3 regions of the Massilia oculi genome follow, and region 3 is predicted to be linked to each of the others. Evidence: predicted binding sites of a transcription regulator. Region 3 holds the regulator's gene; each other region holds the start of a gene.

Region 1 (7,224 bases), 670 kb from region 3:
CCATCATGGTGGCCAACGTGGCGATGCTGATCATTCCCGGCCAGCGCAAGATGGTAGGCGCCATGCTGGCGGGCGAGAAGCCCGATCCGAGCCACGGCATCAAGGCCAAGCAGCGCAGTGTGCACAACAATTATTTCACCCTGCCGGTGCTGTTCATCATGATCAGCAACCACTATGCGATGACCTACAACCACCCGCATGCCTGGGCCGTGCTGGGCGCGATCATGCTGGCAGGGGTGCTGATCCGCCACTTCTTCAACCTGCGCCACAAGGGCCGCATCGAGTGGCGGTATCCGGCCGCGGGCGTGGCGCTGCTGCTGGCATTGGCGGTCGTGCTGGCCCCAGGGCCGCGCGCCAGTGCCGATCCGGCAGTGGCGGCCGGCGTGGATGCCGCCGCGCGCTTCGCCACGGTGCGCACGATCATGGAGCAGCGCTGCGTGTCCTGCCACGCGCAGCAGCCGACGCAAGCCGGCTTCGCGGCGGCGCCGGGCGGGGTGATACTCGACACGCCGGAGCTGGTGAGCCAGCATGCGGCCCGCATCTACCAGCAGACGGTGCAACTGAAAGCCATGCCGCTGGCCAATCTCACCCATATGACCGATGCCGAACGCGCCCAGGTGGGGGCCTGGTTCGAAGCCGGCGCCGGCACAGGAAAAGCGCCATGAACAATCCCTTGCACCAGCGTCTTACCGACTGGATCGACGCGCACTTCGACGAGCAGGTCGCCTTCTTGCAGGAGGTGGTGCGGATCCCGACCGATACGCCGCCGGGGAACAACGCGCCGCATGCCGAGGCGGTGGCGGACATGCTTGAACGTGCCGGCTGGCCGGTCGAGCGTCATGCGGTGCCGGCGCAGGACGTGCGGGACCACGGCCTGGAGAGCATCACCAACCTGATCGTGCGCCGCCGGTATGGAGGGGACGGCCCCACGCTGGCGCTGAATGCCCACGGCGACGTGGTGCCGCCCGGTGAGGGCTGGACCAAACCGCCCTACGGCGCCGTGATCGAGGACGGCTACCTGTATGGGCGCGCGGCGGCAGTCTCGAAAAGCGACTTCGCCACCTATGTGTTCGCGACCCGCGCGCTGGAGGCGCTGGGCCTACCGTTATCGGGCGCGGTCGAGCTGCACTTCACCTACGACGAGGAAGTCGGCGGCCTGCTGGGGCCGGGCTGGCTGCTGAACCAGGGCCTGACGCGACCCGACTACGTGATCGCGGCCGGCTTCGGCTACGGCATCGTCACCGCCCACAACGCGTGCCTGCAGCTGGAAGTAACCGTGCACGGCAGGGCGGGCCATGGCGCGATGCCCGAGACCGCGGTCGACGCCCTGCAGGCCGCCACGAAAGTGCTGAGCGCGATCTATGGCGAGCTGCCGGCGTTGAAGAAGATCCGCAGCGCCGTGGCAGGCATCGGCTCGCCGACCATGATCGTCGGCCGCATCGATGGCGGGACCAATACCAATGTGGTGCCGGGGAGGGTGGTGTTAAGGATGGACCGGCGCATGATCCCCGAAGAAGATCCGGCGGCGGTGGAGGCGCAGGTGCGCGCTCTGGTCGGGGAAGCGGTGCGCGGCTTGCCCGGCATCCGCCTCGAGATCCGGCGCCTGCTGCTGTCGCAGGCGCTGCGGCCCTTGCCGGGCGTGGCGCCGCTGGTGGAGAGTTTGCAGCGCCATGGCCGCACCATCATGGGCGAGGAGATTCCCGCGCATGGCACGCCGCTGTATGCCGATGCGCGGCTGTACGGCGAACATGGCATCCCGGCCGTGCTGTATGGCGCCGGGCCGCGCACGGTGGAGGAGTCGAACGCCAAGAAGGCGGACGAGCGGTTGCTGCTGGAAGACTTGCGCAAGGCGACCAAGGTGGTGGCGCTGACCCTGCTCGATTTTCTCGGTCCGCGGTCCTGAAATACCGCCACCCCCGATTCAATCGTCGGCTTGAAAACGTCGTTCCCGCGGAGGCGGGAACCTCAGTGTTCAGCGTTGCCACTTCGCTTGACTATGTGGCGCGCTAAATGACTTGGGTTCCCGCCTGCGCGGGAACGACGTGTCAGCGGTGCGGATTACTTCTGCTTGAGCGACCGCTCGAACAGCTCATGAATCCGGCGATACTGGTCATACCACGCCTCCGGCTGCACATAGCCGTGACGCTCCAGCGGATAGCTCGCCATTTCCCACTTGTCCTTCTTCATCTCGATCAGACGCTGCGCCATGCGCACCGAGTCCTGGTAGAACACGTTATCGTCGATCATGCCGTGCGAGATCAAGAGGTGGCCCTTCAGGTTCTGCGCGTATTCGATCGGCGACGACTTCTTGTACGCCTCCGGATCGATGTCCGGGGTGTTCAGGATGTTGGCGGTGTACTCGTGGTTGTAGGTGGTCCAGTCGGTCACCGGGCGCAGCGCGGCGCCGGCCTTGAAGGTGTCCGGTGCGCGCATCAGGGCCATGAAGGTCATGAAGCCGCCGTAGCTGCCGCCATAGATGCCGACGTTGGCGGCGTCGCCCTGGTGCTGGTTCACCATGTACTTGACGCCGTCGATGTAGTCTTCCAGTTCCGGATGGCCCATCTGGCGATAGATCGCGGTGCGCCACTTGCTGCCGTAGCCTTTCGAGGCGCGGTAGTCCATGTCCAGCACCACGTAGCCGTTCTGCACCAGCAGGTTGTGGAACATCTGCTCGCGGAAGTAGTTCGGATAACGCTTGCTGACGTTCTGCAGGTAGCCGGCGCCGTGCACGAACATCACGACCGGATACTTCCTGCCCGGCTCGAGCTGGGCCGGACGATACAGCTTTGCCCACACCGGATCGCCGCCGGCGCTGGAAGGCACGGCCACGTACTGCGGCTGGATCCACTCGCGCGCCTTGAATTCCGGCGTACGGGTGTCGGTCAGCTTGCTCGCTTCGCCGCCCGAGACTGGCACGGTCGCGATCTGGATCGGGGTGTAGCTGGACGACCAGTGCACCAGCAGCTTCTTCTCGTCCGGCGACAGGGCGAACTTCTCGACGCCATCGAGCCTGGTCACTTCGCGGACCTCGGTTGCACCATTCGCGCCATTCGCTTTCACGGCGCAGACTTCGTAGTCGCCCGGCGTCTCGCGGTTGCACAGCATGTAGGCGGTGCTGCCGTCATAGGTCCAGCGCACGTCGCTGGCTTCCCACTTGCCGGTGGTGAGGGCGCGCGGCGCGGCGGCGCTGGCGCTGTCCTTGGTGTACAGGTGCGAGTAGCCGCTTTCCTCCGACAGGTACCACAGCGTGCGGTTGTCCGGCAGCCAGCCGAATTCGGCGTTGTCGTAGTTGACCCAGGCGCCGTCGCTCAGGCGGTGCAGGGGCTTCAGTTTCGCGGCGCCCAGGTCGACGCTGGCGATCCAGCGGTCCTTGTTGTCGACTGCGCGCAGCATGACGGCGACGTTGGCGCCGTTGGCGCTCCAGTCGATCGCGTTGCGCCCGCCCGAGACGACCACCGGGCGGTTGCCCTTCAGCGGATCTTTTTTAGCGGCGGCGCGCAGCTCGGCCAGCGGATCGACATTGACGCCCGGGAGCGCGTCGAAGGCGATGTCCTGCACCTTGTTGGTGCGCAGGTCGACCAGCTTCAGTGCATGCGGCACCGGCATGTTGCGGCCGACGCGGGTGCGCACGTCTTCGGTCTCCTCGTAGCCCGACTCGTTCACGTAGCGCGGCATCTTGCCGGCGCGGCCCTTGTCGGCGCCCTTGGCGGCGGTGACCACCAGCAGCCAGCGGCCGTCGGGCGACAGCGAACTGCCTTCGATGGTGACCTTGTCGCCCAGGTAGACCGGGTTCGGCGCCATCGAGGCGTCGGCGCGGCGCAGTTCGTCGGTGCGCGCGCGCAGGGCGTCGCGGTCATCCTTCTGGCGCTTGAGGTGCTCGATCAGGCGCAGCTCGGTCGAACGGTAGGGATCGTCCTCGGGCGCGTTCGGGTCCTTGGCGGCGCGCGGCAGGGCGGCCGGGCCGGTGACACGGCTGGCACGGTCCCACACATACCAGTCGTTGCCGACGCGGTACTGGACCGCGCGCTCGTCCGCCGTGTACTGGGCGGCGGTGATGCGGCTGGCGCCGCGGGTGACCTGGACCAGCTGGCCCGACTTGAGGTCGCGCTCGAACAGGTCGTTGTTGCGCAGGACCAGCATGCGGCTGTTGTTGCGGTTGTAGACGACGTCGGCGCTGTCGATCTTCGGCAGATCGGCGTCCTTGACCAGCTGGGCCTTGCCCGCCGCGACCTGGAACACGTCACGCACCGGCGAGCCGGTGCGTTTCTGCTTGTAGTACACCTGCTTGCCGTCCCAGCTGAACCAGGCGTCTTCCACCGGGGTGCCGATCCAGTCTGGATGGCTCATCGCCTGGTCGAGGGTGATTGGAGTGGAAGCCGCCGCCGGCAGCGCGATCAGTGCGGCGAAGGAGGCCGCAAACAGGGTAAGTGCAGGTGTTCGCATGGTGGGTCTGATGAGTGAAGAAATGGCGTACTTGCCAGCAATGCTTGCCAGAAATGCGCATGCATTCTAGCGCAGGCATTCATCAGGACCGCGAGATGTGACAGGTTTTTTTTGCTGTAAAGACAAGCGCCGGCGGTACGTAAGTATGGCCGGCGCCCGATGCGGAGCGGATATCGCGGCAGTGACGCACCGCAATGCGTCCCTGTATTACATGGCCTTGAACGGACCTTTTGGCGGACGCGGCAGGAACATCGCGACGCGGGCTGCCACGGCGACGACGGCCAGGGCGATGGTGACGTATTCGAGCGGGTGCATGATCAACCCCGCACTGCCGGAGCGTAGCCGCCGTGGGCGACGTACAGATCTTGCGAGAAGCTGCGGATGGCCGAGATGGCTGCCGCGAAGAAGCTGGTGCGTTGGATGGCTGCAGTCATGATTGTTCCCCTGAGATAAATACTTCGATGTTGCGTTGCAGTATAGGGGCGTCCTCATCATAAACAAACTTTAGATTTGTGATTCCCGCGATTCATTCTGTGAATGATTATTAAGTTGCTCTCATGCAAGACATTCGATATGCGAATATCTCGGGCAAGGCGTTCCGCATAAGAAGGGCATGGGCCATTGGCGATGCTCGCGCCTGGTGCGAATCTTGCATATCGTAAGCATATGAAATCGCGAGACAGTGCTTCACCACATCTGCGGATCGTCGTCGTGCTTTCCGCAACAGCGCCCGGCACCGATCCGGACGCCGCCCAGGCCGCGCAGACGCGGCGCAGCACGGCGCTGCGCATCGGCCTGCTCGAATCGGGCTACGACCTGATCGCATCGCTGCCGGCCGACGTCTTCCTGCCCGAGCGCATCGCCCAGCTGCAGCCCGACCTGATCATCGCCGACAGCGAGTCCGACGCACGCGACGTGCTCGAGCACATCGTGATCGCCACCCGCGACGCGCGGCGTCCGATCGTCCTGTTCACCGAGGACGATGCGCCGGCCAGCATGGACGCGGCGATGGACGCCGGCGTCTCGGCCTATATCGTGGCCGGCCTGCAGGCCGAGCGCGTCAAGCCGGTGCTGGATGTGGCGCTGGCGCGCTTCCGGCGCGAGCAGAAGCTGCTCGATGAGCTGAGCGACACGCGCCAGAAGCTGGCGGAGCGCAAGACCGTCGACCGCGCCAAGGGCCTGCTCATGAACCGCTACAGCCTGACCGAAGAGCAGGCCTACCAGCGCCTGCGCACCCTGGCGATGAACAAGAACCTGAAGCTGGCGGAAGTCGCGCAGCGCCTGATCGACGTGGAAGACCTGCTCGGCTAGGCCACGCTTCACTACAGACAAGGACAAGGAGACGTATGACATTGGCAGGCAGAGGCGCCTGGATCGCCGGCACCGACCGGCCCGAGATCGAGACCGTCCGCATCGGCTTCATGCCGCTGGCCGATTGCGCGCCGCTGGTGATGGCGTCGGTGCTCGGCTTCGACGAACGGTACGGGGTGCGCTTCGCGCTCACACGCGAACTGTCCTGGACCGCGATGCGCGACCGCCTGATCGGCCAGCAGCTCGATGCGGCCCATGCGCTGTACGGGATGGTCTACGGCATCCAGAACGGCATCGGCACCCAGCAGTGCGATATGGCGGTGTTGATGAACCTGCACCAGAACGGCCAGAACATCACGCTGTCGCGCGCGCTCGCCAACGCCGCCCTCGATCCGGGCCTGCTCAAGCGCGAGATCGACGCGAAAGGGCGCAAGCTCACCCTGGCCCATACCTTCCCGACCGGGAACCACGCGATGTTCCTGTATTACTGGCTGGCCGCGCATGGCGTCGACCCGCTGGTGGATTGCCAGGCGGTGACGGTGCCCCCAGGGCAGATGGCGGCCAGCCTGGCCGCCGGCCATATGGATGGCTTTTGCGCCGGCGAGCCGTGGGGTCAGCGCGCGCAGCGCGACGGCGCCGGGGTGCAAGCCGCGTCCAGCGAACAGGTATGGCCGAACCATCCGGGCAAGGCGCTCGGCACGCGCGCCGGCTTCGCGGCCAGCCACCCGAATACCTGCCGCGCCATGATCGCCGCGCTGCTGGAGGCGGCGCGCTGGCTCGATGCCTCGCGCACCAACCGCGAAGCCGCGGCCGAGGTGCTGGCCAGTCCCGCCTACGTCAACGCCAGCCGCGAGACGCTGCAGTTCTGCCTGGCCGGCAGCCATATCGACGAGCATCGGGAAGGCGCCTGGCGCGGCCACAACGGCCTGCGCTTCCATGCCGACGGCGAGGTCAACTTCCCCTGGCTGTCGGATGGCATGTGGTTCATGACCCAGCACCGGCGCTGGGGCCTGCTGCGCGAAGCCCCTCCTTATCTGGCGCTGGCGGCCCAGGTCAACCGCATCGACCTGTACCGCGAGGCGGCCGAACGCACCGGCACGATGCTGCCCGCTACCCCGATGCGCAGCTCGACCCTGCTCGACGGCCGGGTATGGGACGGCAGCGATCCGCATGCCTGGGCCGGCGCACCATCCGGATCTTGAACGCGGTGCATGCGGGTGCATCATCGTGGGGAGCGATGCACCGCAATGCAGCATCCGAACGCATTTCATCAGCGTCCGCTCCCTGAAGCACCGGTGGCACGCCTCTTGCTCATACCTCTGACAGGATCAATGGCGATTCTCTTCACGATTTTCACTTAGCGCCGGCCCAACGCGGGGACGGCAACAGGACAACGGCGTCCGCAGCTACTGCCCATGGCAGCCAGCGCGGACGCCTTTTCGTTTTTAAAGGAAGAACAATGGCCAGCAA
Region 2 (7,224 bases), 1.3 Mb from region 3:
CAACCGCGAGTACGACGAGCTGAGCGACGCCATCAAAGCGAAAGTGGGTGCCTGATGAAACGCTTCCACACCGCAGCCGCTCTCGCCGCGTTGGCTTCCCTTGCCGCCGCCGGCATCGCCCAGGCCGCCCCTGACCTTGGCCAGGGCGTCAAGCAAGCCACCAACTGGACCGCCATCATCATGTTCGGCGTGTTCGTGCTGGGCACCCTGTACATCACCAAATGGGCTGCAGCCAAGACCCGTTCGGCATCCGACTTCTATACCGCCGGCGGCGGCATCACCGGCTTCCAGAACGGCCTCGCGATCGCGGGCGACTTCATGTCGGCCGCCTCCTTCCTGGGCATTTCCGCCGCCGTGTTCCTGGACGGCTTCGATGGCCTGATCTATGCGATCGGCTTCCTGGTCGGCTGGCCCGTCATCACCTTCCTGATGGCCGAGCGGCTGCGCAACCTGGGCCGCTTCACCTTCGCCGACGTGGCCTCCTACCGCTTTGCCCAGAAGCCGATCCGCGTGTTCGCGGCCTCCGGCACCCTGGTCGTGGTGGCCTTCTACCTGATCGCGCAGATGGTCGGCGCCGGCCAGCTGATCAAGCTGCTGTTCGGCCTGGACTACTGGATCGCGGTGGTGCTGGTCGGCATCCTGATGATGGTCTACGTGCTGTTCGGTGGCATGACCGCCACCACCTGGGTGCAGATCATCAAGGCCGTGCTGCTGCTGTCGGGCGCCTCGTTCATGGCGTTCTCGGTGCTGGCCCAGTACAACTTCAGCCCGTCGCAACTGTTCCAGTCGGCCACCGAGCTGCACGCCAAGGGCGACGCCATCATGGGCCCGGGCAGCTTCATCAAGGACCCGATTTCCGCGATTTCGTTCGGCATGGCGCTGATGTTCGGCACCGCCGGCCTGCCGCACATCCTGATGCGCTTCTTCACCGTCCCGAGCGCCAAGGAAGCGCGTAAATCGGTGCTGTGGGCCACCACCTGGATCGGCTACTTCTACATCCTGACCTTCATCATCGGTTTCGGCGCGATCGTGCTGGTCGGCACCAACCCGGCCTTCAAGGATGCAGCCGGTGCACTGCTGGGCGGTAACAATATGGCGGCAGTCCACCTGGCGCAAGCCGTGGGCGGCGATGTCTTCCTGGGCTTCATCTCGGCCGTGGCCTTCGCGACCATCCTGGCGGTGGTGGCCGGCCTGACCCTGTCGGGCGCCTCGGCGGTCTCGCACGACCTGTACGCGACCGTGTTCAAGAAAGGCCAGGCAACCAGCGCCAACGAGCTGAAGGTGTCGAAGATCACCACCATCTGCCTCGGCATCATCGCCGTGCTGCTGGGTATCGCCTTCGAAAAGCAGAACGTCGCCTTCATGGTGTCGCTGGCCTTCGCGATTGCCGCTTCGGCCAACTTCCCGGTGCTGTTCATGTCGGTGCTGTGGAAAGACTGCACCACCCGCGGCGCCACCGTGGGCGGCTTCCTGGGCCTGGCGACCGCGGTCATCCTGACCGTGCTGTCGAAGTCGGTGTGGGTCGACGTGCTGGGCAACGGTGCCGCGATCTTCCCGTACGCGTCGCCGGCGATCTTCTCGATGGCGGTCGGCTTCTTCGGCATCTGGATCTTCTCGATCACCGACAAGGGCCCGCGCGCACGCATCGACCGCGCCGGCTTCGAGGCGCAGGAAGTGCGCGCCGAGACCGGTATCGGTGCGGCGGGCGCGTCGGCGCACTGAACCGTCGTTGAGTATCAAAAAGGGGCGGCCTGAAAGGGCCGCCCTTTTTTATTTGCCCGACGTCGCGTCCCACGGCTCGAGGCTGAAGGCCGCACCTTCGATGTGGCGGACGGCGGGTTCGCCCGCGAGATAGTCCTGCAAGCCCGCCATGAACAGCTGGTGGTCGTCGCTCGTTTCGAAGCGTGGGGTGTGATCTTCCAGTGTCTGCCAGCGCACGATGAGCGTGAACTGTTGCGGCAGCTCGATCCCGGGCGCCAGCAAATGGCCCCGATAACCCTTCGCGCGGGTCAGCAGGTGAGCGACGTCGGCAAATGCATGTCTGAACGCGTCGGTGTGTTCAGGCCGGACGAGCAGGGTGGCGATTTCGTAAACCATGACGTTCCTTTCGACGTGAATCAACCGGTTCAGGCTTGCGCGCTCGTGCGATCGGCCAGCGGCCCCACCGCGATCGCGATCTTCCCCCTGAGGCCGTTGTCACGGCTTTCCAGCCGCGCATGCGCAAGCGGGATGTCGGCCAGCGAGTAGACGGCGCCGACGTGGGGCCTCAGCTGGCCGCGCTCGATCAAGGCGCTCAGTTCGTCGAGCTTGCCGCGGTTCTGGCGGGTGAAGACGAAGTGGTAGCTCGCATTCTTGCCCCAGGCCTGGATCAGGTTCTGCGGTATCGCGATGTCCACGATCGACACCACGCGGCCGAGCTGCGCCAGCACGTCGGGGCTGCGCGTCAAGGTGTCGCCGCCGATGGTGTCGAACACCACGTCGACGCCGTGGCCACCGGTCTCGCGCACGATGGCCTCGACATAGTCCTCTTTCGTGTAATCGATGACCACGTCGGCGCCCAGGGAGCGTGCGAACGCGAAGTTCTCTTCCTTTACCGTGGTGAACACGCGGGCGCCCATGGCCTTGGCGACCTGGATCACGACGTGTCCCACTCCGCCCGCGCCGCCATGGATCAGGACGCTTTCCCCGGCTTTCAGCTGTGCACGGACGGCGAGCGCTTCCCAGGCGGTGCCGCCGACGAGGGTCAGGCTGGCGGCCTCGAGATGGGTGAGCGACGCGGGCTTCCTGCCGACGATGCTCTCGTTGGCGACATGGTATTCGGCATAGCTTCCGGGACCATCGAAGATTTGCGGGGTGTACCAGACTTCGTCGCCCGGCGCGAACGCGGTCACGCCCGGTCCGACTTGCTCGACCACGCCCGAGACGTCGTGACCGGTGATGCCCGGCAGCGGCACCAGGTCGGCGTAGTCGCCGCGGCGCACCTGATAGTCGAGGGGATTGATGGAGGTTGCCTGCACACGCACCAGCACCTGGCCGGCCTGCGGTACGGGTTTTTGGACGTCGCGCAGTTCGAACGATTCCGGGCCGCCAAAAGAAGTGAGCACTTGAGCTTTCATGATTGTTTCCTCGTTTCGTTAAAAAGGGATATCGGGAATTATCGATATTTACTGGCAAAAAAATTTATAGCTCTTTGCCGATGATCTCGGCGAGCGCACTGATGGCTGCCTCATTGCGCTTGTAGTACGTCCACTGGCCAATGCGCCTGACTTCCACCAGGCCGGCTCTTTGCAGCGTCGCGAGATAATCGGACACGGTCGACTGGGACAGGCCGACACCTTCCTGGATGCTGCTGACACAGACGCCAACCGTGTGCACATCGCCCTCATCCTGCGGAGGGAAATGGTTCTCGGGATCCTTCAAGCCTTTCAAAATGTCGAGGCGTGTGCGGTTCGAGAGGGCTTTGAAGACATCGAGCAGTTCCATGGATTCCAGTATATCGGGATATCCCGATATGTCAAGCCACTCGTTCAGATCGTAGTGCCTTTAAGCTGGCCTTAATTGTTTCACGCGTTGCATCCCGCCGTTTCAGTATGAAACGATGGAGCCTCGACGGCAGGCGCGGGCGTGCGCGGTAATGCAGTCTAAGTGTTTGAATACAATGGAAAATGAATGCTGTTTAGCCATGATGAACAGGGCTGGCACGCGGTTTGCAATACCAATCCAGACAACAACCGCATCTGAAAGGACACCGCATGACCAAGCTCTCCGCCGGCGCCGCATTCCGCAAGGCAATGCAGGAAGAATCCCCTTTGCAAGTGGTCGGCGCCATCAACGCCAACCACGCCCTGCTGGCCCAGCGTGCCGGCTTCAAGGCGATCTACCTGTCGGGCGGCGGGGTCGCGGCGGGTTCGCTGGGTTTGCCGGATCTCGGCATCTCGAACCTGGACGACGTCCTGATCGACGTGCGCCGCATCACCGATGTGTGCGACCTGCCGCTGCTGGTCGACGTCGACACCGGTTTCGGCGCCTCGGCCTTCAACGTGGCGCGTACGGTGCGCACCCTGGCCAAGGCCGGCGCCGCCGCCTGCCACATCGAAGACCAGGTCGGCGCCAAGCGCTGCGGCCACCGTCCGGGCAAGGAAATCGTCAGCAAGGACGAGATGGTCGACCGCATCAAGGCCGCCGCCGATGCCCGTCCGTACGACGAGTTCGTGATCATGGCGCGCACCGACGCGCTGGCCGTGGACGGGCTGGACGCCGCCATCGAGCGCGCCGTGGCGTGCGTGGAAGCCGGCGCCGACATGATCTTCCCCGAGGCAATGACGAGCCTGGAGATGTACAAGCAGTTCGCCGACGCGGTCAAGGTGCCGGTGCTGGCCAATATCACCGAATTCGGTTCCACGCCGCTGTTCACCGTCGACGAATTGAAGGGCGCCGGTGTCGGCCTGGTGCTGTATCCGCTGTCGGCCTTCCGCGCGATGAACAAGGCGGCCGAGAACGTGTACACCGCGATCCGTCGCGACGGCACCCAGCAGAACGTGCTCGACACCATGCAGACCCGCGCCGAACTGTACGACCGCATCGACTACCATCGCTACGAACAGAAGCTCGACGCGCTGTTCGCCCAGAACAAAGCCAAGTAATCAGGAGACCAGGACATGAGCACCACCAACAACGAAACCCCAACCTTCAAGCCGAAGAAATCCGTGGCCCTGTCCGGCGTCGCCGCCGGCAATACCGCGCTGTGCTCGGTCGGCAAATCGGGCAACGACCTGCACTACCGCGGCTACGATATCCTGGACGTGGCCGATGCCTGCGAATTCGAGGAAATCGCCTATCTGCTGGTGCACGGCAAGCTGCCGAACGAGGCCGAGCTGCGCGGTTATAAAGCCAAGCTGAAGTCGCTGCGCGGCCTGCCGCAGGCGGTGAAAAGCGCGCTCGAAGCGCTGCCGGCCGGCGCCCATCCGATGGACGTGATGCGCACCGGCGTGTCGACCCTCGGCTGCGTGCTGCCGGAGAAGGACGACCACAACATCGCCGGCGCGCGCGACATCGCCGATCGCCTGATGGCCTCGTTCGGCTCGATGCTGCTGTACTGGTACCACTACAGCCATGCTGGCCGCCGCATCGACGTGGAAACCGACGACGATTCGATCGGCGGCCACTTCCTGCACCTGCTGCACGGCTTCAAGCCGAGCGAATCCTGGGTGCAGGCGATGCACACCTCGCTGATCCTGTATGCCGAGCACGAATTCAATGCCTCGACCTTCACCGCGCGCGTGGTCGCCGGCACCGGTTCCGACATGCACTCGGCCATCACCGGCGCCATCGGCGCGCTGCGCGGTCCGAAGCACGGCGGCGCCAACGAAGTAGCGCTCGACATCCAGAAGCGTTATGAAAACGCCGACGAAGCCGAGGCCGACATCCGCAACCGCATGGCCAACAAGGAAGTCGTGATCGGCTTCGGCCATCCGGTGTACACGATCTCGGACCCGCGCAACAAGGTGATCAAGGAAGTGGCGCGCTCGCTGTCTCTCGATGCCGGTTCGATGAAGATGTTCGACATCGCCGAACGCCTGGAGTCGGTGATGTGGGAAGTGAAAAAGATGTTCCCGAACCTGGACTGGTTCTCGGCCGTGTCGTACCACATGATGGGCGTGCCGACCGCCATGTTCACGCCGCTGTTCGTCATCTCGCGCACTTCGGGCTGGGCCGCCCACGTGATCGAGCAGCGCATCGACAACAAGATCATCCGCCCGAGCGCGAACTACGTCGGTCCGGAAGACCTGCAATTCGTGCCGCTGGCCGAGCGTAAGTAACTTATTCAGCACTACAGCATCTCGCACGTCGTTCCCGCGTAGGCGGGAACCCAAGTCAGTTCGCAGGCCAGAAGGGCGATCGTTGCCATGCGCGCTTGACTTGGATCCCCGCCTTCGCGGGGATGACGGTTTCACGGTTAACTTATATATTGAGCTGTATCATGAATACCAACCACCTGAAACCCCTGCCAGGCACCGACCTGGAGTATTTCGACACGCGCGCCGCGGTCGACGCCATCCAGCCCGGCGCCTACGACACCTTGCCCTACACCTCGCGCGTGCTGGCCGAGAACCTCGTGCGCCGCTGCGATCCAGCCTGCATGAACGACTCGCTCCGGCAGATCATCGAACGCAAGCGCGAGCTCGATTTCCCCTGGTTCCCGGCGCGCGTGGTGTGCCACGACATCCTGGGCCAGACCGCCCTGGTCGACCTGGCCGGCCTGCGCGACGCCATTGCGCTGCAAGGGGGCGACCCGGCCTTGGTCAATCCGGTGGTGCCGACCCAGCTGGTGGTCGACCACTCGCTGGCCGTCGAATGCGGCGGCTTCGACCCTGATGCCTTTGCCAAGAACCGCGCGATCGAGGATCGCCGCAACGAAGACCGCTTCCACTTCATCGACTGGACCAAGAAGGCCTTCCAGAACGTCGACGTGATCCCGCCCGGCAACGGCATCCTGCACCAGATCAACCTGGAACGCATGTCGCCCGTGATCCAGGTGGAGAACGGCGTGGCCTATCCGGACACGCTGGTCGGCACCGACTCGCACACGCCGATGGTCGACGCGCTGGGCGTGATCGCGATCGGCGTCGGCGGGCTGGAGGCCGAAAGCGTGATGCTGGGCCGCGCCTCCTACATGCGCCTGCCCGACATCGTCGGCGTCGAGTTGACCGGCCGGCCCGGTCCCGGCATCACCGCCACCGATACCGTGCTGGCGCTGACCGAATTCCTGCGCAAGTCGAAGGTCGTATCGAGCTACCTCGAGTTCCATGGCGAGGGTGCAGCCGCACTCACCCTGGGCGACCGCGCCACGATCTCGAACATGGCGCCGGAATTCGGCGCCACCGCCGCGATGTTCTATATCGACGAGCAGACCATCAAGTATCTGCGCCTGACCGGCCGCGAGGACGAGACTGTGCACCTGGTCGAGACCTATGCGAAACAGGCCGGCCTGTGGGCCGACAGCCTCAAAACAGCCCAGTACGAACGCACCCTGAGCTTCGACCTGTCCAGCGTGGTGCGCAATATCGCCGGGCCGTCGAATCCGCACAAGCGCGTGCCGACCTCGGAACTGGCGGCGCGCGGCATCGCCCACCCGGCCGCGAATCGGGTGGAAGATGAACCAGGCCGGATGCCCGACGGCGCCGTGATCATCGCCGCCATCACCAGCTGCACCAACACCAGCAA
Region 3 (7,224 bases):
CGCATCGCCGTGCCAAGGGATGCCCCGAAGCCGCGCGCGAGCAGCGCGATCAGGCCGAACTTGAGCAGCAGCACCGACGCCAGCAGGAGCAGCACCAGCCACCAGTGCCTGGCCACCATCCCCAGGTCGAGCAGCATGCCGATCGTGATGAAGAACAGCCCGAGCAGCACGTCGCGGAACGGCTTGATGTCTTCTTCCACCTGATGCTTGTACGGGGTCTCGGAGATCAGCATGCCGGCGACAAAGGCGCCGAGGGCCAGCGACAGGCCGGCCTGCTCGGTGATCCAGGCCGCGCCCAGGGTCACCAGCAGCAGGTTGAGCATGAACAGCTCCTGCGAGCGGCGCTTGGCGACGATGGTGAACCAGCGTCCCATCAGCTTCTGGCCGAAGAACAGCAGCAGGGCCAGCACCAGCGCCGCCTTGGCCGCTTCCACCCCGAGCGTGATCGCCATGTCTTCCGGATCGCGCGCCAGCGCCGGGATCATGATCAACAGCGGCACCACCGCCAGGTCCTGGAACAGCAGGATGCCGACGATGCGCCGCCCATGCTCGCTTTCGAGCTCCAGCCGCTCGGTGAGCAGCTTGACGACGATGGCGGTCGAGGACATCGCCAGCGCGCCGCCCAGCGCGAAGGCGGCCTGCCAGCCGAGCGGAATGCCGGGCAGGGCCCAGGCCACCAGCAGTCCGATCCCCATGGCGGCCACGATGGTCGACACCACCTGGGCCAGGCCCAGCCCGAACACGATGCGCCGCATCGATCGCAGCTGCCCGAGCGAGAACTCCAGGCCGATCGAGAACATCAGGAACACGACCCCGAACTCGCCCAGCGCATGGGTGGTCGGGCTGTCTTCGGCCAGGGCCAGGGCGTGGGGGCCGATCAGCACACCGACGGCGAGGTAGCCGAGCATCGGCGGCAGATGAAGGCTACGGAAGGCGACCACGCCCAGGACGGCGCAGCCCAGAAGGAGGAGGGTGAGTTCGAGACCGGAATGCATTGATGCGATGCTGGGATAAATGGCAAAAATGTTGATCTTATGGCACTAGCCAGGTGTGGTGCGGCATGCGCTTGTTATCGTTTGTTACGACTGGCAAGTTTTTTGCTTTCCCAATTCGTTTATACTTCCAAAATGAGTGTAACCGATGAAAAAATAATGCCGAAAAGTTTTGACGAGACCCTCGCCCGGCGCGTGCTGGAATTGGGTCGCGAAACGCTGTCGATCGAAGCCGACGCCATCCGCGCGCTGCAGGCGCGCCTGGGCGACGACGACAGTTTCGTGAACGCCGCGCGGCTGATCATGGCCTGCGACGGCCGCGTGGTCGTGTCCGGGATGGGCAAGTCGGGCCACATCGGCCGCAAGATCGCCGCCACCCTGGCGTCCACCGGCACTCCGGCCTTCTTCATGCACCCGGGCGAAGCCGCGCACGGCGACCTGGGCATGGTCACCAAAAACGATGTCGTGATCGCGATTTCCAATTCGGGCGAATCGTCCGAGATCCTCGACATCCTGCCGGCCGTGAAGCGCCTGGGCGCACGCGTGATCGCCATGACCGGTAAACCATCCTCGCGCCTGGCCATGCTGGCCGACGTGCACCTGAACATCGCGGTGGACAAGGAAGCCTGTCCGCTCAACCTGGCGCCGACCACCAGCACCACCGTCACCCTTGCGATGGGTGATGCGCTGGCCGTGGCGCTGCTCGATGCGCGCGGCTTCCGGGAGCAGGACTTCGCGCTCTCGCATCCGGGTGGCGCACTGGGCCGGCGCCTGCTGACCCATGTGCGCGACGTGATGCGCAGCGGCGACGCGGTGCCGAGCGTCGGCCCCGAAACCTCGCTGGTCGAGGCGCTGCTCGAGGTCACCCGCAAGGGCCTCGGCATGACCGCCATCGTCGACGCCGAAGGCCGTCCGGTGGGCGTGTTCACCGACGGCGACTTGCGCCGCGTGATCGAGCGCATGCACGACTTCTCGGACATCCAGATCCGCGACGTGATGCATGTCAACCCGCGCCGCGTGCGCCCCGAGCAGCTGGCGGTCGACGCCGTCGCCGTGATGGAAGAATTCCGCATCAACCAGATGCTGGTGGTCGACCAGGACGACCGCCTGGTCGGCGCGCTGCACATCCACGACCTGACCCGCGCCAAGGTGATCTGATGAGCGACACGTTTATCCCAGCCATTACCCCATTGGCCCACATGGAACGCGCGGCGCGCATCAAGGTCATGATCTTCGACGTCGACGGCGTGCTGACCGACGGCAGTCTGACCTATGGTCCGGAAGGCGAAGTCACCAAGACCTTCAACGTCCTCGACGGCCTGGGGATCCAGTTATTGAATAAAACCGGCGTGCAGACCGCGATCATCAGCGCGCGCCTGTCGCCGATCGTCGTCAAGCGCGCGGCCGATCTCGGCATCTCGCACGTCCACCAGGGCATCCACGACAAGCGCATCGGCTTCGCCAGGCTGCTGGAAGCGACCGGCTTCACGGCCGAGCAGTGCGGCTACATCGGCGACGACGTGATCGACCTGCCGCTGTTCGCGCGCGTCGGCTTCGCCGTCGCGGTGCCGACCGGCCACCCCGAGGTGCAGCATCGCGCGCACTACGTCACCAGGAATGGCGGCGGCCGCGGCGCGGTGCGCGAGGTGTGCGACCTCGTGATGCGCGCCCAAGGCACCTACGACCAGGCGCTCGCGCCGTACTTCGCCTGAGGTTATAAAAAATGGCTACCGTCGTCGTCAACAAGCGCACCGCGCACCGCTGGAATCTCCTGGCGATGATCGTGATCGGCACCTTCTTCGCCTTCGGCAGCTTCTGGCTGCTGCAGCTGATGCAGGCGTCCGACATCGACGCCCAGCTCGGCGGGCCGCCGGACGAACCTGACTACATCGTCGAGAATTTTTCGTTCGTGCGCATGACCGAGAATGGCCAGCCGAGCTATCTGGTGTCGGGCAAGCGCCTTGCGCACATTCCGAATGGCGACGTGTCGCACGTCGACGAGCCGGTGCTGCGCGGCGTCGAGCCGGGCCGCCCGCCGATGACGGTGGTCGCGAAGAACGCGCAGATTCATCACCAGGAGCACCGGGTCGAACTGATGGGCGACGTCGACCTGCAGCGTCCCAAGACCGCGCAGAGCGAGGCGCTGCGCGTGCGCAGCCAGGCGCTCACCGTGCTGCCCGATGAAGAAATCGTGAAGACCGATCTGCCGATCGACATGCAACTTGGCGCGTCCACGCTCAAGGGCACCGGCATGGTCGCCAACAATGCGACCCAGCAGATGCACCTGTCCAGCCGCGGCCAGATCGTCTATCCGCCACGCCAGCGCTGATCCTTGAACGACGTGCGCCGCGTGCCAACCCGAGACCCGTTTCCAACCATGAAAAAACTCCTTGCTGCCGCTTTCCTTTCCCTGCTGTCGCTGACCGCGGCCGCCGAGCGCGCCGACTCGCTCAAGCCGGCCACCATCGAATACGACTCCGCCGACGTCGACGGCATCACGGGCACCCGCGTCTTCACCGGCAACGTGGTCCTGACCCGCGGCACGCTGCTGCTCAAGGCCGACCGCGCCGTGGTCAACGAGTCGCCGGAAGGGTATATGAGCGTGACGCTCACCGCGTCCAACGGCAAGCTGACCACCTTCCGCCAGAAGCGTGACGGCGGCCCCGACCTGTGGGTCGAAGGCCAGGCCGAGCGCATCGAGTACGACGAGCGTTCCGAGCTGGTGCGCCTGTACTCGAACGCCCTGATCAAGGAGCTCGAGAATTCGCGCATGACCAACCAGATCACCGGACCTTTCATCTCCTACGACAACCGCAAGGAAGTGGCCACCGTGCGCAACGACGTCAGCGGCCAGACCAAGGCCGGCGGCGGACGCGGCACCCTGATCCTGTCGCCCAAGCGCGCCCCGGCCGGAGGCGCGCAATGACGGCGATCCCGATGGAGCTGGGCGATTGCAGCACCCTGGTCGTCAAGGGCCTGCAGAAAAGCTATGGCAAGCGCCTGGTGGTGCGCGATGTGTCGCTGCAGGTCGAATGCGGTGAAGTGGTCGGCTTGCTGGGTCCGAACGGCGCCGGCAAGACCACGTCGTTCTACATGATCGTCGGCCTGGTGCCGTCGGATGCCGGCTCGATCGACATCAACGGCACCGACATCACCAGCCTGCCGATCCACCGCCGCGCGGTATTGGGCCTGTCCTACCTGCCGCAGGAGGCGTCGGTGTTCCGCAAGCTGACGGTGGAAGAGAACATCCGCGCCGTGCTCGAGCTGCAGAAGGACAACGGCAAGCCGCTGTCGAAAGACCAGATCAACGAGCGCCTCGACACCCTGCTGGCCGACCTGCAGATCGAGAAGCTGCGCGAGAATCCGGCGCTGTCGCTGTCGGGCGGCGAGCGCCGCCGCGTGGAAATCGCGCGCGCGCTGGCGACCAATCCGCGCTTCGTGCTGCTCGACGAACCGTTCGCCGGCGTCGACCCGATCGCCGTGATCGAGATCCAGCGCATCGTGCGCTTCCTGAAGGAGCGCCGGATCGGCGTTTTGATCACCGACCACAACGTGCGCGAGACGCTCGGCATCTGCGACCGCGCCTACATCATCAACCAGGGCGCGGTGCTTGCCTCCGGCCGCCCTGACGACATCATCGCGGACGAGTCGGTCCGCCGCGTGTACCTGGGTGAACACTTCCGCATGTGAGCGACGCCTAGATGAAACAGTCCCTGCAACTTCGCACTTCGCAGCACCTCGCGCTTACGCCGCAACTGCAGCAGTCGATCCGGTTGCTGCAACTGTCGACGCTCGAGCTGCACCAGGAGATCGAGCAGATACTGGGCGATAACCCCTTGCTCGAGCGGCTCGACGATCCGCTCGACCGTTCGGTACGCTTGCTGGCCGATGGCGCGATCAACAATGCGCCCGCCAACGGCGAGGCGCCACCGGCCCCCGGCCAGCAGGCCGAAGGCCAGGACGCGCCGGCGCAGGAGGGCGAGGGTTTCGAGAACGGCGCGGACCACGATCGCTTTGATGCCGACTGGAGCGAAGGCGGCGCGCCATCGTCGGGCGGCGGCGAGGACGAGGACGGCCGCCCGCAACTGGAAGCCTGCGCTATAACCCTGCGCGAACATCTGATGGAGCAGGTGCGCGAAGCCACCTTGTCGGCGCGCGACCGTGCGCTGGCCGAGCTGGTGATCGATGCGCTGGACGACAACGGCTACCTCGAGGAGCCGCTCGACGAGATCCACGCCAGGCTGCCCGAAGAGCTCGGGATCGAGATCGACGAATTGCGCTGCGCGCTGGCGCTGGTGCAGAGCATGGACCCGGTGGGCGTCGGCGCGCGCAGCGCGGCCGAGTGCCTGGCGCTGCAGATCCGGCGCATGCCCGGTGTGCCGCTGGTGACGCGGCGCATGGCGCTGACCATCGTCGAGGGTTACCTGAGCTGGTTCGCCCAGCGCGAATACAGCAAGCTGAAGAAGGCGCTCGACTGCGACGACGAAGACTTGCGCGAGGTGCAGGCCGTGGTGCGCCAATGCAATCCGCACCCGGGCGCGGCGTTTGCCTCGAACGTGTCGGACTACGTGGTGCCGGACGTGATCGTGCGCCGTTCCAAGAGCGGCTGGGCGGTCACCCTGAACCCGGACGTGATGCCGCGCCTGCGCGTGAACAGCCTGTACGCCAGCCTGCTCAAGCAGGGCAAGAGCGAGGCGCAGATGGGCGCGCAGATGCAGGAAGCGAAGTGGCTCATCAAGAATATGCGCCAGCGATTCGACACCATCCTGCGTGTGGCGGAGGCGATCGTCGAGCGCCAGCGCAATTTTTTCTCGCATGGCGCGGTTGCCATGCGGCCCCTTGTTTTACGTGAGATAGCTGATACACTAGGCCTACACGAGAGCACAATTTCTCGTGTCACAACGCAGAAATACATGCTGACCCCGCACGGCATGTTTGAGTTGAAGTATTTCTTCGGCAGCCACGTTGCCACCGAGGCGGGAGGCGAAGCATCCTCGACGGCAATCCGTGCGCTCATCGCACAATTGACAGGAGCAGAAGACCCTAGGAACCCATTGTCCGACAGCAAGATCGCGGAGATGCTCGGGGAACAAGGCATGGTCATCGCGCGCCGGACGGTTGCAAAATACCGTGAAGCCCTCAAGATACCCCCTGTAAGCCTCCGCAAGTCCTTGTAACTGCGCCGTCCACACCCGTCGTGCCTTGTCGCGTTGGTGTGGTCCACACGGTGCAACCTTTTCAAAGGAGTGTGTATGAACCTCACAATCAGTGGCCATCATCTCGAAGTAACCCCCGCCATCCGTGAATACGTTCAGAATAAGCTCGAGCGCATCATTCGCCATTTCGACCAGGTGATCGACACCCACGTCTTCCTGGCCGTCGACAACCTCACTGAAAAAGAAAAAAGGCAGAAAGCAGAGATCAACGTCCAGGTGTCGGGCAAGACCCTGCACGTGGCAAGCGTCGCGCAAGACCTGTACGCCGCGATCGACACGCTGATGGATAAACTGGACCGACAGATCCTCAAACACAAGCAGCAATTGAAAGACCATAGCCGTACCTCGATCAAACGCATGCCGGAAATCGGCGGCGAAGACGCTGCTGTCGCCTGATCAGGCGCAGGGCTCACACTAGCTAAGGGCGTCTGAGGGGACGCCCTTTTTGCATCCAGCGTTTCAGTTCTACCCGAGGCGCGTGTTCGGTAAAATGCAGGTCTCTTCATGATGGATCAACCCATGACCGACCACGTCCTGACCCGCATCGCCAACCGCACCGGCATCATCACACTGGACCGCCCGAAGGCGCTCAATTCGCTGTCGCTCGAGATGGTGCGCGCATTGACCGACATCCTCCTTGGCTGGCGCGACAATGGGCGGGTCGATGCAGTCGTGCTCACCAGCAGCAGCGAGAAGGCCTTGTGCGCGGGCGGCGACATTCGCTTCTTCCATGAAGTCGGACAGAAGGGGCCGACCGGCGGCAGCGCGCTGCTCGAGGATTTCTTTACCGAAGAATACGCGCTGAACCACCTGATCCACTTCTATCCCAAGCCCTATATCGCCATCATGGACGGCGTCGTGATGGGCGGCGGCATGGGCATCGCCCAGGGCGGGCCGGATTGCGGCCTGCGCATCGTGACCGAACGAACGAAGATGGCCATGCCCGAAGTGAACATCGGCCTGTTCCCGGACGTCGGCGGCAGCCACTTCCTGTCGCATGCGCCGGGCCGGCTCGG

Evidence for each region. Region 3 encodes sigma-54, which starts transcription at its own class of promoters, with help from an activator protein. Its sites were predicted from a motif close to TGGCANGNAANCTGCTTT; they were not measured.
Region 1: a site for sigma-54 is predicted at 5,082-5,099, ahead of DIR46_RS08460 (ANTAR domain-containing response regulator). Genes of this name have one in related genera too.
Region 2: a site for sigma-54 is predicted at 3,697-3,714, ahead of prpB (methylisocitrate lyase). Genes of this name have one in related genera too.

What each region holds. Positions count from the first base shown of each region.
Region 1 covers NZ_CP029343.1:1,824,039-1,831,262, reverse strand. The annotation lists gene DIR46_RS08475 (urate hydroxylase PuuD) at 1-665, shown strand, start outside; gene DIR46_RS08470 (M20/M25/M40 family metallo-hydrolase) at 662-1,903, shown strand; gene DIR46_RS08465 (S9 family peptidase) at 2,059-4,443, opposite strand; gene DIR46_RS08460 (ANTAR domain-containing response regulator) at 5,110-5,754, shown strand; gene DIR46_RS08455 (CmpA/NrtA family ABC transporter substrate-binding protein) at 5,790-6,956, shown strand; gene DIR46_RS08450 (MFS transporter) at 7,214-7,224, shown strand, end outside.
Region 2 covers NZ_CP029343.1:1,162,962-1,170,185, reverse strand. The annotation lists gene DIR46_RS05435 (DUF485 domain-containing protein) at 1-55, shown strand, start outside; gene DIR46_RS05430 (cation acetate symporter) at 55-1,722, shown strand; gene DIR46_RS05425 (antibiotic biosynthesis monooxygenase family protein) at 1,771-2,097, opposite strand; gene DIR46_RS05420 (zinc-dependent alcohol dehydrogenase family protein) at 2,127-3,116, opposite strand; gene DIR46_RS05415 (ArsR/SmtB family transcription factor) at 3,181-3,483, opposite strand; gene prpB (methylisocitrate lyase) at 3,753-4,643, shown strand; gene prpC (bifunctional 2-methylcitrate synthase/citrate synthase) at 4,659-5,819, shown strand; gene acnD (Fe/S-dependent 2-methylisocitrate dehydratase AcnD) at 5,981-7,224, shown strand, end outside.
Region 3 covers NZ_CP029343.1:2,490,427-2,497,650, reverse strand. The annotation lists gene DIR46_RS11545 (monovalent cation:proton antiporter family protein) at 1-995, opposite strand, end outside; gene DIR46_RS11540 (KpsF/GutQ family sugar-phosphate isomerase) at 1,152-2,150, shown strand; gene DIR46_RS11535 (KdsC family phosphatase) at 2,150-2,704, shown strand; gene lptC (LPS export ABC transporter periplasmic protein LptC) at 2,716-3,321, shown strand; gene lptA (lipopolysaccharide transport periplasmic protein LptA) at 3,370-3,918, shown strand; gene lptB (LPS export ABC transporter ATP-binding protein) at 3,930-4,682, shown strand; gene DIR46_RS11515 (RNA polymerase factor sigma-54) at 4,694-6,169, shown strand; gene hpf (ribosome hibernation-promoting factor, HPF/YfiA family) at 6,245-6,604, shown strand; gene DIR46_RS11505 (enoyl-CoA hydratase/isomerase family protein) at 6,728-7,224, shown strand, end outside.